DNA from 2 places in the Bradyrhizobium pachyrhizi genome. Region 2 is predicted to be linked to the other one. Evidence: riboswitches for the same ligand, from Rfam matches in the RefSeq annotation. Region 2 holds a riboswitch; the other holds the start of a gene.

Region 1 (6,529 bases), 160 kb from region 2:
AGAGCAGCGAGGCGAACAGCAGCACCGCGCCGGTCAGGATCACGACGCAGCCAAACAGCGTGCGCCGCTCGGCGTGCAGCGCCGCCAGCAGCGAGCGCATCGCGGTCGAATAGCGCACCAGCTTGAGGAACGGCAGCATGCCGAACAGCACCAGCGCGGTCTTGTCGCCGATCGCAAGCGCGACGGCCGACGGCAGGAAGGCGAGCAGGTCGATCACGCCGAGCGCCGAGAAGGCGTATTCCAGCCGCGCCCGCGCCGGCGTCATGTCGCGCAAGGAGTGGCCGACCACGCTCCAGAGCCGCGCGGCATATTCCAGCGCGAAGGCGATGACCGCCGCGATCTCGATGGTCGTCAGCAGCCAGCCGAACTGCGCGTCGATCTCGGGGACGGAGGCCAGAATCGCCGCCAGCACATCGACGGCGATGATGGCGACGATGACCCGGGCAAACCGCAAGCCGCCCGAATGCGGCAGATCATCGCGTTCGAGCAGCTCGTAGAGACGGTCGCGCAGCCCGGGATCGCTGATCGTGGGCCTACCCGGAGCCGTCGCCACGATCAGACTCTCCGTCAGGCGCCGGCCGATGCCTGTTGAGTCATGGCCTGTTCGATCGCCGACAGCGCGGCGTCTGCCTTGGCGCCGTCGGGTCCGCCGGCCTGCGCCATGTCGGGCCGGCCGCCGCCGCCCTTGCCGCCGAGCACCTCGGAGCCCTTGCGCACGAGTTCGACCGCGTTGAACCGCGCGGTCAGATCGGCGGTGACGCCGACCACGATGCCGGCCTTGCCGTCCTCGGTGACGCCGACGATCGCGACCACGCCCGAGCCGATCTGCTTCTTGCCGTCGTCGACGAGACTCTTGAGATCCTTGGTCTCGACGCCCTCGACCGCGCGTGCCAGCAGCTTGACATTGCCGACCTCGCGAACGGCGGAGGCCGCGCCGTTCGACGCACCGCCGCCGCCCATCGCGAGCTTCTTGCGGGCGTCAGACAGATCGCGCTCGAGCCTCTTGCGCTCTTCCATCAGCGCGGCGATGCGCGCCGGCACGTCGTCGATCGTGGTGCGCAGCTCCAGCGCCGCGGTCTTGGCCAGCGCGATGGTGTCGTTGGCGTGCTTGCGCGCGTGATGCCCGGTCAGCGCCTCGATGCGGCGGACGCCGGACGCCACCGCGCCCTCGCTGGTCACCGAGATCATGCCGATGTCACCGGTGCGGCGGACATGGGTGCCGCCGCAGAGCTCGACCGACCAGCCAAGCGCGTTCTGGCCGTGATCGCGGGCGCCCTTGCCCATCGACACGACGCGAACCTCGTCGCCATACTTCTCGCCAAATAGCGCGCGGGCACCGGCCTCGCGGGCATCGTCGACGCCCATGACCCGGGTCGTGACCTCGTCATTCTCCAGCACGACATCGTTGGCGATGTCCTCGATCCGGGCGAGCTCTTCCGGCGTGATCTGCTTCGGATGCACGAAGTCGAAGCGCAGCCGGTCCGGCGTGACCAGCGAGCCGCGCTGCGCGATGTGATCGCCAAGCACCTGGCGCAGCGCCTCGTGCAACAGATGCGTCGCCGAATGGTTGGCGCGGATCGACGAGCGCCTGGTGTGGTCGACCTCGAGCTGCAGCGCGGTGCCGACGCCGAGCGTGCCCTGCTCCACCGTGCCGAGATGCACGAACAGATCGCCGGCCTTCTTCTGCGTGTCGGCGACGCGGAACTTGACGCCCTCGCCGGTCAGCACGCCGGTGTCGCCGACCTGGCCGCCGGACTCGCCGTAGAACGGGGTCTGGTTCAGCACGATCGCGCCGCTCTCGCCGGCCTTCAGGCTCTCGACCTCGGCGCCGTCCTTGATCAGCGCCGTCACCGCGCCTTCCGCGCTCTCGGTCTCGTAGCCGAGGAATTCGGTCGCGCCGAGCTTCTCGCGCAGCGGGAACCAGGTCGCCTCGCTCGCCGCCTCGCCCGAGCCTGCCCAGGAGGCACGCGCCTTCACGCGCTGCCGCTCCATCGCGCCGGTGAACGACGCCTGGTCGACGCTGATGCCGCGCGACTTCAGCGCGTCCTGCGTCAGATCGAGCGGGAAGCCGTAGGTGTCGTACAGCGTGAACGCGGTGTCGCCGTCGAACATGTCGCCCTTCTTGAGGCCGGCGCTCTTCTCGTCGAGGATCGACAGGCCGCGCGCCAGCGTCTTGCGGAAGCGCGTCTCTTCCAGCCGCAGCGTCTCCTCGATCAGCTTCTCGGCGCGGACCAGGTCCGGATAGGCCTGGCCCATCTCGCGGACCAGCGCCCAGACCAGGCGATGCATCAGCGGCTCGCTCGCGCCCAAGAGCTGCGCATGGCGCATCGCGCGGCGCATGATCCGGCGCAGCACGTAGCCGCGGCCCTCGTTCGACGGCAGCACGCCGTCGGTGATCAGGAATGCCGACGAGCGCAGGTGGTCGGCGATCACGCGGTACGACCCGACGTTCTGCTCGTTCGGACCGTGGCCGAGGGTCGACGCGGCGGCATCGATCAAATTGCGGAACAGATCGGTCTCGAACACGCTCTCGACGCCCTGCAGGATGCAGGCCATGCGCTCGAGCCCCATGCCGGTGTCGATCGAGGGACGCGGCAGCGCCACGCGCTCCTCCTTCGTCACCTGCTCGTACTGCATGAACACCAGGTTCCAGAATTCGAGGAAGCGATCGCCATCCTCCTCCGGGCTGCCCGGAGGTCCGCCCCAGATGTGCTCGCCGCGGTCGATGAAGATTTCGGAGCACGGACCGCACGGACCGGTGTCGCCCATCGCCCAGAAATTGTCCGACGTCGGGATGCGGATGATGCGGTCGTCCGAGAAGCCCGCGATCTTCTTCCAGTGGCCGGCCGCCTCGTCGTCGGTGTGGTAGACGGTGACCAGCAGCTTGTCCTTCTTCAGCCCGAAATCCTTGGTGATCAGATTCCAGGCGAGCTCGATCGCGCGCTCCTTGAAGTAATCGCCGAACGAGAAGTTGCCGAGCATCTCGAAGAAGGTGAGATGGCGCGCGGTGTAGCCGACATTGTCGAGGTCGTTATGCTTGCCGCCGGCGCGCACGCACTTCTGCGACGTCGTGGCGCGCTGGTAGCCGCGCTTCTCGACGCCGGTGAAGACGTTCTTGAACTGCACCATGCCGGCATTGGTGAACATCAAGGTCGGGTCGTTGCGCGGAACCAGCGGCGACGAGGCCACGATCTCGTGCCCGTTCTCCTTGAAGAAGTTCAGAAATGTCGACCTGATGTCGTTGACGCTGCTCATGTTCATCCAATCGGAAAAAGGGGCCGGCCAGCCGCAAAAAGGCGTCATTTTCCGGCCGAACGCTTTTAGACATTGCCAGCTGCGGTGTCCAGAAACTGTGCAGGCGGATCATGGGCTTGCCGCGGCAGCACAAAGCCCATTGGATAGTTGCTGCAGCTGCGTTGACAGTCTTGGTGGCGCCGTGTTTTCTACCTACCTATACCTAGTCACGTCGGGAGAGACCGGCCTTACCGCCGGCGCCGAAGGAGCAACCGCCCCGGAAACTCTCAGGCAAAAGGACCGCGTGACGTCTGACATCTGGAAAGAGATGCTGGGGTTCGCCCCGATGCGTCCGCCGACGGGATAATACTCTCAGGCACAGCGACAGATGGGGCTTTCTGCAGGTTTCTCAAGGGGAAATGGGTCCCCGCGGGAACCGCGAGGGCCCTGTGATGCTTGCGCACGAAACCTCCCGGCTGAAACAGACCCCGCTGCACGCGCTGCACCTGGCGCGCGGCGCCAAGATGGTGCCGTTTGCCGGCTATGACATGCCGGTGCAATACGCGGCCGGCGTGCTGAAGGAGCATCTGCACACCCGCAAGGAAGCCGGCCTGTTCGATGTGTCGCACATGGGCCAGCTCGTGCTGAAGGCCAAATCCGGTAAGGTCGCCGACGCCGCGCTCGCGCTGGAAAAACTGGTGCCTCAGGACATCGTCGGTGTCGCACCGGGACGGCAGCGCTACGCGCAATTCACCAACAATGATGGTGGCCTGCTCGACGACCTGATGGTGGCGAATTTCGGCGATCACCTGTTCCTGGTGGTCAACGCCGCCTGCAAGGCCGAGGACGAGGCGCATCTGCGTGCGAATCTCTCCGACGCCTGCGAGATCGTCTCGCTGGCCGACCGCGCGCTGATCGCACTGCAGGGGCCGAAAGCCGAATCGGCGCTGGCGAAACTTTGTGCAGATGTCGGTTCGATGAAATTCATGGACGCCGGTCCGCGCCGCGTCGGCGACGTCGACTGCTTCGTCTCGCGCTCCGGCTATACCGGCGAGGACGGCTTTGAGATTTCCGTGCCCGCGGACAAGGCGGAAGCCCTGGTCACCGCGCTGCTCGACAATCCCGACGTGCTGCCGATCGGGCTCGGCGCGCGCGACAGCCTGCGGCTCGAAGCCGGGCTGTGCCTCTATGGCCACGACATCGACACCACGACGACGCCGGTCGAAGGCGCGCTGGAATGGTCGGTGCAGAAGGTTCGCCGCAGCGGCGGCGCCCGCGCCGGCGGCTTCCCCGGCGCCGACAAGATTCTCGTGCAATTCGCAGATGGCGCCGCGCGCCGGCGGGTCGGCCTGAAGCCCGACGGCCGCGCCCCCGTGCGCGAAGGCGCCGCACTGTTCGCCGATGCCGGCTCGACCGAGCAGATCGGCAAGGTGACTTCGGGCGGCTTCGGCCCGAGCCTCAATGCGCCGGTCGCGATGGGCTATCTGCCTGCCGCCCTTTCCGCCGTCGGCACCACCGTTTTCGCCGAAGTGCGCGGCCAGCGGCTGCCGCTCAAGGTCGCCGCCACGCCCTTCGTCCCCAATACCTACAAACGCTGAACGCCAAAGGATCGATCCCCATGACGACGCTGTACACGTCCGACCACGAATGGCTCCGCATCGAGGGCGACGTCGCCACGATCGGGATCACCGACTATGCGCAGTCGCAGCTCGGCGACGTCGTGTTCGTCGAACTGCCCAAGGTCGGCCGCAGCCTGAAGAAGGCCGAGGCCGCCGCTGTGGTGGAATCCGTCAAGGCCGCTTCCGACGTCTACGCGCCGATCACCGGCGAGGTGGTCGAGGTCAACGACGCGCTCGCCGCCGAGCCCGCGCTGGTCAATTCGGACGCCGGCGGCAAGGCCTGGTTCTTCAAGCTGAAGATTGCCGACAAGGGCGAGCTCGGCGGCCTGATGGACGAGGCCGCCTACGCCGCGCACACCGCCTAAAGGATCACCCCGAGGATCACGTCATGAACGCGCCCTTCAAGCCGATCAACGAAGCCGCCACCGATTTCGTCCGCCGCCACATCGGACCGTCGCCGCGCGACGTCAACGCGATGCTGGAGACGGTCGGCGCCGCGAGCCTGCAGGCGCTGATGAACGAGACGCTGCCGGCGTCGATCCGGCAGAAGGCGCCGCTCGATCTCGGCCGGGCGCTGAGCGAGACCGAGGCGCTCGCGCATATGAGCGAGCTCGCCGCGCAGAACCAGGTGTTCACCTCGCTGATCGGCCAGGGCTATTCGGGGACCATCCTGCCCGCGGTGATCCAGCGCAACATTCTGGAGAACCCGGCCTGGTACACCGCCTATACGCCGTACCAGCCGGAGATCAGCCAGGGCCGGCTCGAGGCGCTGTTCAACTTCCAGACCATGATCTGCGATCTTACCGGGCTCGACGTCGCCAACGCCTCGCTGCTCGACGAGGCGACCGCGGCGGCGGAAGCGATGGCGCTCGCCGAGCGCCACTCGCAGGTCAAGGCGAAGGTGTTCTTCGTCGACAAGGAGGTGCATCCGCAGACGCTGGCGGTGATGCGCACGCGCGCCGCGCCGCTGGGCTGGGCGCTGGTGGTCGGCGATCCCCTGACCGAGCTCGACAACGCCGATGTACTCGGCGCGCTGCTGCAATATCCGGGCACATCGGGCGCGGTACGCGACCTTAAGCCTGCTATCGCCTCGCTGCGCGCCAAGGGCGCGCTGGCGATCGTTGCCGCCGACCTGCTGTCGCTGACGCTGCTCGCGTCGCCGGGCGAGCTCGGCGCCGACATCGCGATCGGTTCGGCGCAGCGGTTCGGCGTGCCGATGGGGTACGGCGGACCGCACGCCGCCTACATGGCGGTGCGCGACACGCTGAAGCGCTCGCTGCCCGGCCGCATCGTCGGCCTCTCGGTGGATTCGCGTGGGGCACCGGCCTATCGCCTCGCCCTGCAGACCCGCGAGCAGCACATCCGCCGCGAGAAGGCGACCTCGAACATCTGCACCGCGCAGGTGCTGCTCGCCGTGATCGCCTCGATGTATGCGGTCTATCACGGTCCGGAGGGCCTGACCCATATCGCACGCAGCGTGCATCGCCGCTCCACCGTGCTTGCCGCCGGCCTGCGCAAGCTCGGCTTTGCGCCGACCAGCGAAGCGTTCTTCGATACCGTGACGGTCGAGGCAGGCAGCAAGCAGATCGAGCTCGTCACCCGCGCGCTGGCGGAGCGGATCAATCTGCGCGTCGGCGCGACCACGCTCGGCATCGCGCTCGACGAGACCACGACGC
Region 2 (6,529 bases):
TCCGTGCGCCGTAGACGATGCGCGACAACAGGTCGCGGCCATAGGCGTCGGTGCCGAGCAGATATTGCGCGCTCGACGGCTTCAGCCGCTGCGACGGCGTCAGCAGCAGAGGATCATGCGGCGCAAGCAGCGGCGCGAAGATCGCCATCAGGATGATGAGGGCGAGGCAGATCGTCGCAACCGCGATGATCGGCGTCGACGTCAGGAAGCCGAACTTGACGCGGAACGGCCGGGTGACGGGAAGCGAGGATTCGGGAAGGGTTTCGATCGCCATTGCTCAGTACCGGATACGAGGATCGAGCAGGGTGTAGGCGAGGTCGATCAACAGATTGACCGCGACGTAGATACCCGACGTCAACAGGATCATGGCCTGGATCACCGGATAATCGCGCGCCAGTACCGCATCGACGGTGAGGCGGCCGATGCCGGGCAGGTTGAACACGCTCTCGGTGACGACGACGCCGGAGATCAGCAGCGCGAAGCCGGAACCGATCACCGTGATGACCGGCACGGCCGCGTTGCGCAGCGCATGGCGCAACAGCACGCCGGTCTCGCCGATGCCCTTGGCCCGCGCGGTGCGCACGTAATCCTCGCCGAGCACATCGAGCATCGAGGCCCGCGTCATGCGTGCGATCAGCGCGACATAGATGAAGGAGAGCGTGCAGGTCGGCAGGATGAGGCGCTGGAAGAACGGACCGAAGCCGGCCGAGATGCTCTTGAAGCCCTGTACCGGAACCCAGCGCAGATCGATCGCAAAGATCTGGATCAGCACGTAGCCGATCACGAACACCGGAACGGAGAAGCCGAGCACCGAGAGCCCCATCACGAAGCGGTCGATCCAGGTGCCGTGCTTCCACGCCGCGATCACGCCGAGCGGCACCGCCACCAGGATCGAGAGGATGATGGTGGCCAGCGCGACCGAGATCGAGGGCTCGAGGCGCGGGACGATCATTTCGAGGATCGGCTTGTTCGAGATCAGGGAGACGCCGAGGTCGCCGTGCAGCAGCTTGGCGATCCAGGTGTAGAACTGGATGTAGATTGGCTCGTTCAGACCAAGCGAGGTCCTGATACGTTCGAGCTGTTCGGGAGTCGCGTTGTCGCCGGCGAGGATGGCGGCCGGGTCGCCCGGCGTCAGCCGCAGCAACAGGAACACGAACAGAGCCACCACGCCCATCACGGGAATGGCGGCGAGGATGCGGCGAAGCAGATATCCGAGCAAATTTGATCCGTTGGGTTGTGGTCGGTGAAGTCCCCAGCGGGACCGTTGCACACCAGACCGTAGCACAGATGGTAGCAGACTCACGGTAGAACTTGAGCAAGTCCCATGCCATCGGTGCTGCGGTTTTTGCGGTGCAGCTAATCAGTCCTGTTGGCCGCGATTATTCCTCCGGTGAAGTTCGAAGCAGTCCACTGGAAGGTGGATTGATTTCAGCTTTGCGCGCGTTGGAATCCACGTCGAGCCCGGCACCGATCGACGGCGCCATCGGCGGCGTGTCGAGGTCGCGCCAATCGTCGATCGCCTGGGCCACCATCTGCGCCGTCGCGGCGGACAGTGTCCAGCCGAGATGACCGTGGCCCGTATTGTAGAACACGCCCGGAATCCGTCCGGCGCGAACCACCGGCATCATGTTCGGCATCATCGGGCGCAAGCCCGCCCATGGCACGACTTTCGACGTATCGATCTCTGGGAAATGATGCCGCACCCAGTCCACCAGCGGTTGAATGCGATCGGCGCGAATGTCGCGGTTGAAGCCGTTGAACTCGGCGGTGCCGGCGACGCGGAAGCGGTCGGCGCCAAGCCGGCTGGTGACGATCTTCGCAGCTTCATCGAGCAGGCTGACGGTGGGCGCGGCATTCCGGCTTTGCGGTGCATCGAGCTGCACCGTGATCGAATAGCCCTTCACCGGATAGACATTGACGCGATCGTTGAGCAGGCCGGCGAAGTGGCGGCTCGCCACGCCGGCGCAAATCACGATCCCGTCCGCCTGCAACTGCTGTCGCGTCGCGACCGCAGCATCATGTGAAGCAGCTTCGTTCCAGCCGATGCGGAAGCCGTCATCGCCGCGCGCGATCGTGTCGACGTCGGCTTCATGGACAAAGCTCGCGCCACGGCGGATGCAGGCGTCGGCGAGGCCGCGGGTGAATTTGTGGATATCGCCGGTCGCGTCCGATGGCGTGAAGAAACCACCATAGCAGGCCGTCTGCAACGCGGGTTCGATGACGCGGATTTCGTCCGGCGTCACCGGCCGGCGGTCGAGCCCGCCTTGCTGCAGCAGCGTGTTGACCTTGAGGCCGGCTTCGAAGCCGGCCCTGTCGTGATAGACGTGCAGGATGCCGCGGCGCTCGAGATCGAAGGCGATGTTCTCGCGCTCTGCGATCGAGAACAGATGCTTGCGCGCTTCGATGGCGAGCTTTGTGGTCTCGATGGTGTTGCCGCGATAGCGCGTGATGTGGCCTACGAACTCGCCGATCCAGGAATATTTGTGCCAGCTCGGCTTCGGGTTCATCAGCAGCGGCGCGTCGCTTCTCAGCATCCAGCGCAGCCCCTTCAGGATGGTCGCGGCGCTGTTCCATACCTCGGCATTGCTGGCGGAAAGCTGTCCGCCATTGGCGAACGAGGTTTCCATCGCGGCGTAGCGATGCCTGTCGAGGACAGTCACCTTGTAGCCGCGTTCAAGCAGGGCATAGGCCGTCGTTACGCCGGTGATGCCGGCGCCGATGATCGCGATGTGTGGCATGATGGTTGTCAGGCTCCCGTGGGTTAGAGTCGCCGAACCACCGGTGAAACCGGCATCGGCGCCCCATCTGTCACGGTACCTGAGAGCTTGATCCGCATCGGGCCGGGGCCGGAAGCGAACTATCCCCTTCGGTGGACGTCATGGCCCTTGATGTGCGGCCATGTTCGTCTCTCTCCAGATCGTCCTGACGATACAGTCCTTTTGCCTGAGAGTTTCCGGGGCGGTTGCTCCGTCGGCGCCGAAGGCAACAACACGAATGTTGTTGCTCCGATCTCTCCCGCATCGTCGCGTTGGACGGCCGGACCGTAGGCGAAGCCTTAAAAATGGACAAGGCTAAATTTCGATCCGGCAGTGCCAACGTGTTGTGCAGTGCAATCGATGTCAGTCCAGCGTCGCCAGCAGCGCCGCCATCAGGCGGCCGCGTTCGGCGAGGCTGTCGACCTCGATGTGCTCGTTGAGCGTATGTGCATCGGCGCCGCGAACGCCGAGACCGTCGAGCGTGGGGATGCCCATCGCGCCGGTGAAGTTGCCGTCCGAGCCGCCGCCGGCGCTGCCGTGCGGCAGATCGAGACCCATCGCTGCCGCAAGGCCTTTTGCCTTTTCATAGAGCGCCATGGTGCCGGCATCCGGCTCCCACACCGGGCGGGTGACGCCGCGCGTCACCTTGAAGGTCACGTCGTTGGCGGTGCCCGACAGTGCCAGCATGCGCTCGACGCCACGATCGAGATCGGCCTGGCGCTTGGCCATGCTGAGCGCTTCGCCGGTGCAGGTCGTCGCGACGCAATTGACCCACTGGCCGCCATGCACGATGCCGACCGAGAAGGTGCAGTCCTCGGTGGTCATGCCGTCGATGGCGATGATCTGCCGCGCCATCTCGCGGATCGCGGAGCGGCCGGAAGACAGCGTCGCGCCGGCATGGCTGGGCTTGCCGGTGGCTTCCAGATTGAAGCGCGCGATCGCGTAGCGGCCGGTGACGACGCCGTTGTTCGGACGGCCGGGCTCCGGCACCAGCACGTATTTGTTGCGCGCGGCTTCCGCCTCGATGATGTCGCGCGTCGACGGCGTGCCGACTTCTTCGTCGGGGGTGAACAGCACGGTGATCGGCAGCGGAGTCGTGAAGGAGGCGCGCGCCAACTGCCTGATCGCCTCGATCGACAGGTAGTTGCCGCCCTTCATGTCGAAGATGCCCGGCCCGAAGCACTTGTTGCCTTCGCGCCGCCACTTCAGCTTCTCGATGGTGCCGACGGGGTGAACGGTGTCCAGATGGCCGGCGATCAGGATGCCGGGCTGGCCTTGTTTCGGATGGGGGAAACGGGCGCGGACGCAGCCCGCAAAGCCCTGGCGTCCGGCGATGCGCTCGATCGTCGCACCCATGATCGCCATCTCGCGGGCGGCGAGATCGAGCATGCGTTCGACCGCGGCGGCGTCCCAGGTCGGGCTTTCGCATTCCACCCAGCTGCGCAGGCCCTGCAGCATCGCTTCGGAATCAAACGGGAGATTGGCGGGGTTCATCGTTGTTCTCTCTTGTTGTTCTGACGGCGCCGGCATCGCGCGCGCGTTACGAAAATCTCAGCCGACGATTTTGTAAAGCCAAAATCTGGCGCGCGGCCTCATTCGTTTGTGTACGTCCGATGCGGCCTGAAACCGATTGACGCGCTTGGCGCTTGGTGCAAGTCTCGATTTCACAAGCCATACAGCATGTTAGTTCGCCTAAATAACGAACCACGTGCATAACGAATAAGCCGGCTTTGACCAGTTACACGTCAGGAGAGATTGCATGTTCCCTATCTCGCGTTGGAAACACCGCACGCTAGCGGCCGCGTTGACGGCGCTCGCGCTGTCGTTCGCGCCGCAGGAATTGTCATTCGCGCCGCAGGCGATGGCCGCGGGCAAGACCATCACCGCGGTGATGCACTCGGATCTGCGCGTCATCGATCCGATCATGACCACGGCCTACATCACCCGCGATCATGGCTACATGATCTATGACACGCTGCTGGCGACGGATTCCAATTTCAAGATCCAGCCGCAGATGGCGGACTGGAAGGTGTCCGACGACAAGCTGACCTACACGTTCACGCTGCGCGACGGCCTGAAGTGGCACGACGGCGCGCCGGTCACCGCGGAAGACTGCGTCGCCTCGCTGCAGCGTTGGGGCAAGGTCGACGGCATGGGCCAGAAGCTGATGGACTTCGTCGCGAGCCTGGAGGCGACCGACGCCAAGACCATCACGCTGAAGCTGAAGGAACCCTACGGCCTCGTGCTGGAATCGATCGGCAAGCCGTCGTCGCGCGTGCCGTTCATGATGCCGAAGCGTCTTGCCGAGACGCCGCCGGACAAGCCGATCCCGGAACAGATCGGCTCAGGACCGTTCAAATTCGTGCAGGCGGAATTCCAGCCGGGCGTGAAGGCGGTCTATGAGAAGAACAAGGACTACGTGCCGCGCAAGGAGCCGGCGAGCTGGACCGCGGGCGGCAAGGTCGTCAAGGTCGACCGCGTCGAGTGGGTCACGATGGCCGATGCGCAGACCGCGGTGAACGCGTTGCAATCCGGCGACATCGATTTCATGGAGAACCTTCCGTTCGACATGCTGCCGGTGCTCGAAGCCAATCCGGATCTCAAGATCGACGTCCTGAACAAGTTCGGCTTCCAGACCCTCGGACGCATGAACTTCCTCTATCCGCCGTTCGACAATCCGAAGGTGCGCCGGGCTGCGTTCTTGGCGATGAACCAAAAGGACGTGCTCGACGCGCTGGTCGGCAACGCCAAGTACCAGAAGATCTGCGGCGCCTTCTTCGTCTGCGGCACGCCGCTCGAGACCGACGTCGGGGCCGAAACGCTGGTGAAGGGCAACGGCCTGGCGGAAGCCAAGAAGGCGCTCGCCGCGTCCGGCTATGACGGCACCCCCGTGGTGATCATGGCGCCGGGCGACGTCACGACGTTGAAGGCCCAGCCGGTCGTGGCCGCGCAGCAGTTGCGCGAGGCCGGCTTCAAGGTCGACCTGCAGGCCACCGACTGGCAGACCGTGGTGACCCGCCGCGCCAGCCAGAAGCCGCCCAAGGAAGGCGGCTGGAACATGTTCTTCACCAACTGGGTCGCGGCCGACGTCTCCGATCCGATCGTCAACGCGTCGATCACCGGTCGCGGCAAGAATGGCGGCTGGTTCGGCTGGGCCGAAGACCCGAAGATCGAGGAGCTGCGTGACAAGTTCGCACGCGCCGGCTCGGCTGAGGAAAAGAAGAAGATCGCCACGGAAATCCAGACCGAGGCCTATGATCAGGTGATCTACGTTCCGCTCGGCCAGTACACCATTCCGAGCGCGTGGCGGAAGTCGCTGACCGGCGTGCTCGACGGCCCGGCAACGCCGATCTTCTGGAATATCGACAAGTCCGAGTAAGCTTGCGGCTTGACGCAAAAACAAATGGCCGGGACTTGTCCCGGCCATTTTCTTTTCGCGCCGTCGTTTGTCAGGTGTGGCTGTCGCGGAGCTGCTCCAGTCCGTCGCTGAGCGGTGGCCCGCCTTGTGGTGCGTCCTGCGGCGGGGAGGGGCGCTCCTTGCGCTGATCGGGTTGGTCGGTTGCGCGCTGCGCGGATGGATCGTCGTTCGGCATCGTCATGCTCCAATTGCGCCATGACAACGAATACGCAGTGCACGGGTTCCGAACCGGCGACCGCTAATCGCCGTGGTCTGGTCTCATGCTGCTCGGGCTCGACAGGCTCGTGAGCTGTGTCGGTCCAATGCCGGTTCCGTTCATCCAGATCACCCCTTCAGCGGCAAACGCGAGCAGTCC

What was found. A riboswitch is a leader RNA that binds a small molecule or an ion and turns the genes downstream of it on or off. The one in region 2 is predicted to bind glycine.
Region 1: another riboswitch for glycine. It lies ahead of gcvT (glycine cleavage system aminomethyltransferase GcvT); the one in region 2 lies ahead of QA639_RS27255 (D-amino acid dehydrogenase).

The regions. Positions count from the first base shown of each region.
Region 1 is NZ_CP121667.1:5,896,356-5,902,884, forward strand. Features, by position in the region: gene QA639_RS28015 (cyclic nucleotide-gated ion channel) at 1-556, opposite strand, end outside; gene alaS (alanine--tRNA ligase) at 568-3,255, opposite strand; glycine riboswitch at 3,458-3,546, shown strand; gene gcvT (glycine cleavage system aminomethyltransferase GcvT) at 3,687-4,832, shown strand; gene gcvH (glycine cleavage system protein GcvH) at 4,853-5,218, shown strand; gene gcvP (aminomethyl-transferring glycine dehydrogenase) at 5,242-6,529, shown strand, end outside.
Region 2 is NZ_CP121667.1:5,738,416-5,744,944, reverse strand. Features, by position in the region: gene QA639_RS27265 (ABC transporter permease) at 1-274, opposite strand, end outside; gene QA639_RS27260 (ABC transporter permease) at 278-1,219, opposite strand; gene QA639_RS27255 (D-amino acid dehydrogenase) at 1,380-2,738, opposite strand; glycine riboswitch at 2,804-2,918, opposite strand; glycine riboswitch at 2,922-3,028, opposite strand; gene QA639_RS27250 (M20/M25/M40 family metallo-hydrolase) at 3,120-4,250, opposite strand; gene QA639_RS27245 (ABC transporter substrate-binding protein) at 4,516-6,135, shown strand; gene QA639_RS27240 (hypothetical protein) at 6,206-6,355, opposite strand; gene QA639_RS27235 (hypothetical protein) at 6,413-6,529, opposite strand, start outside.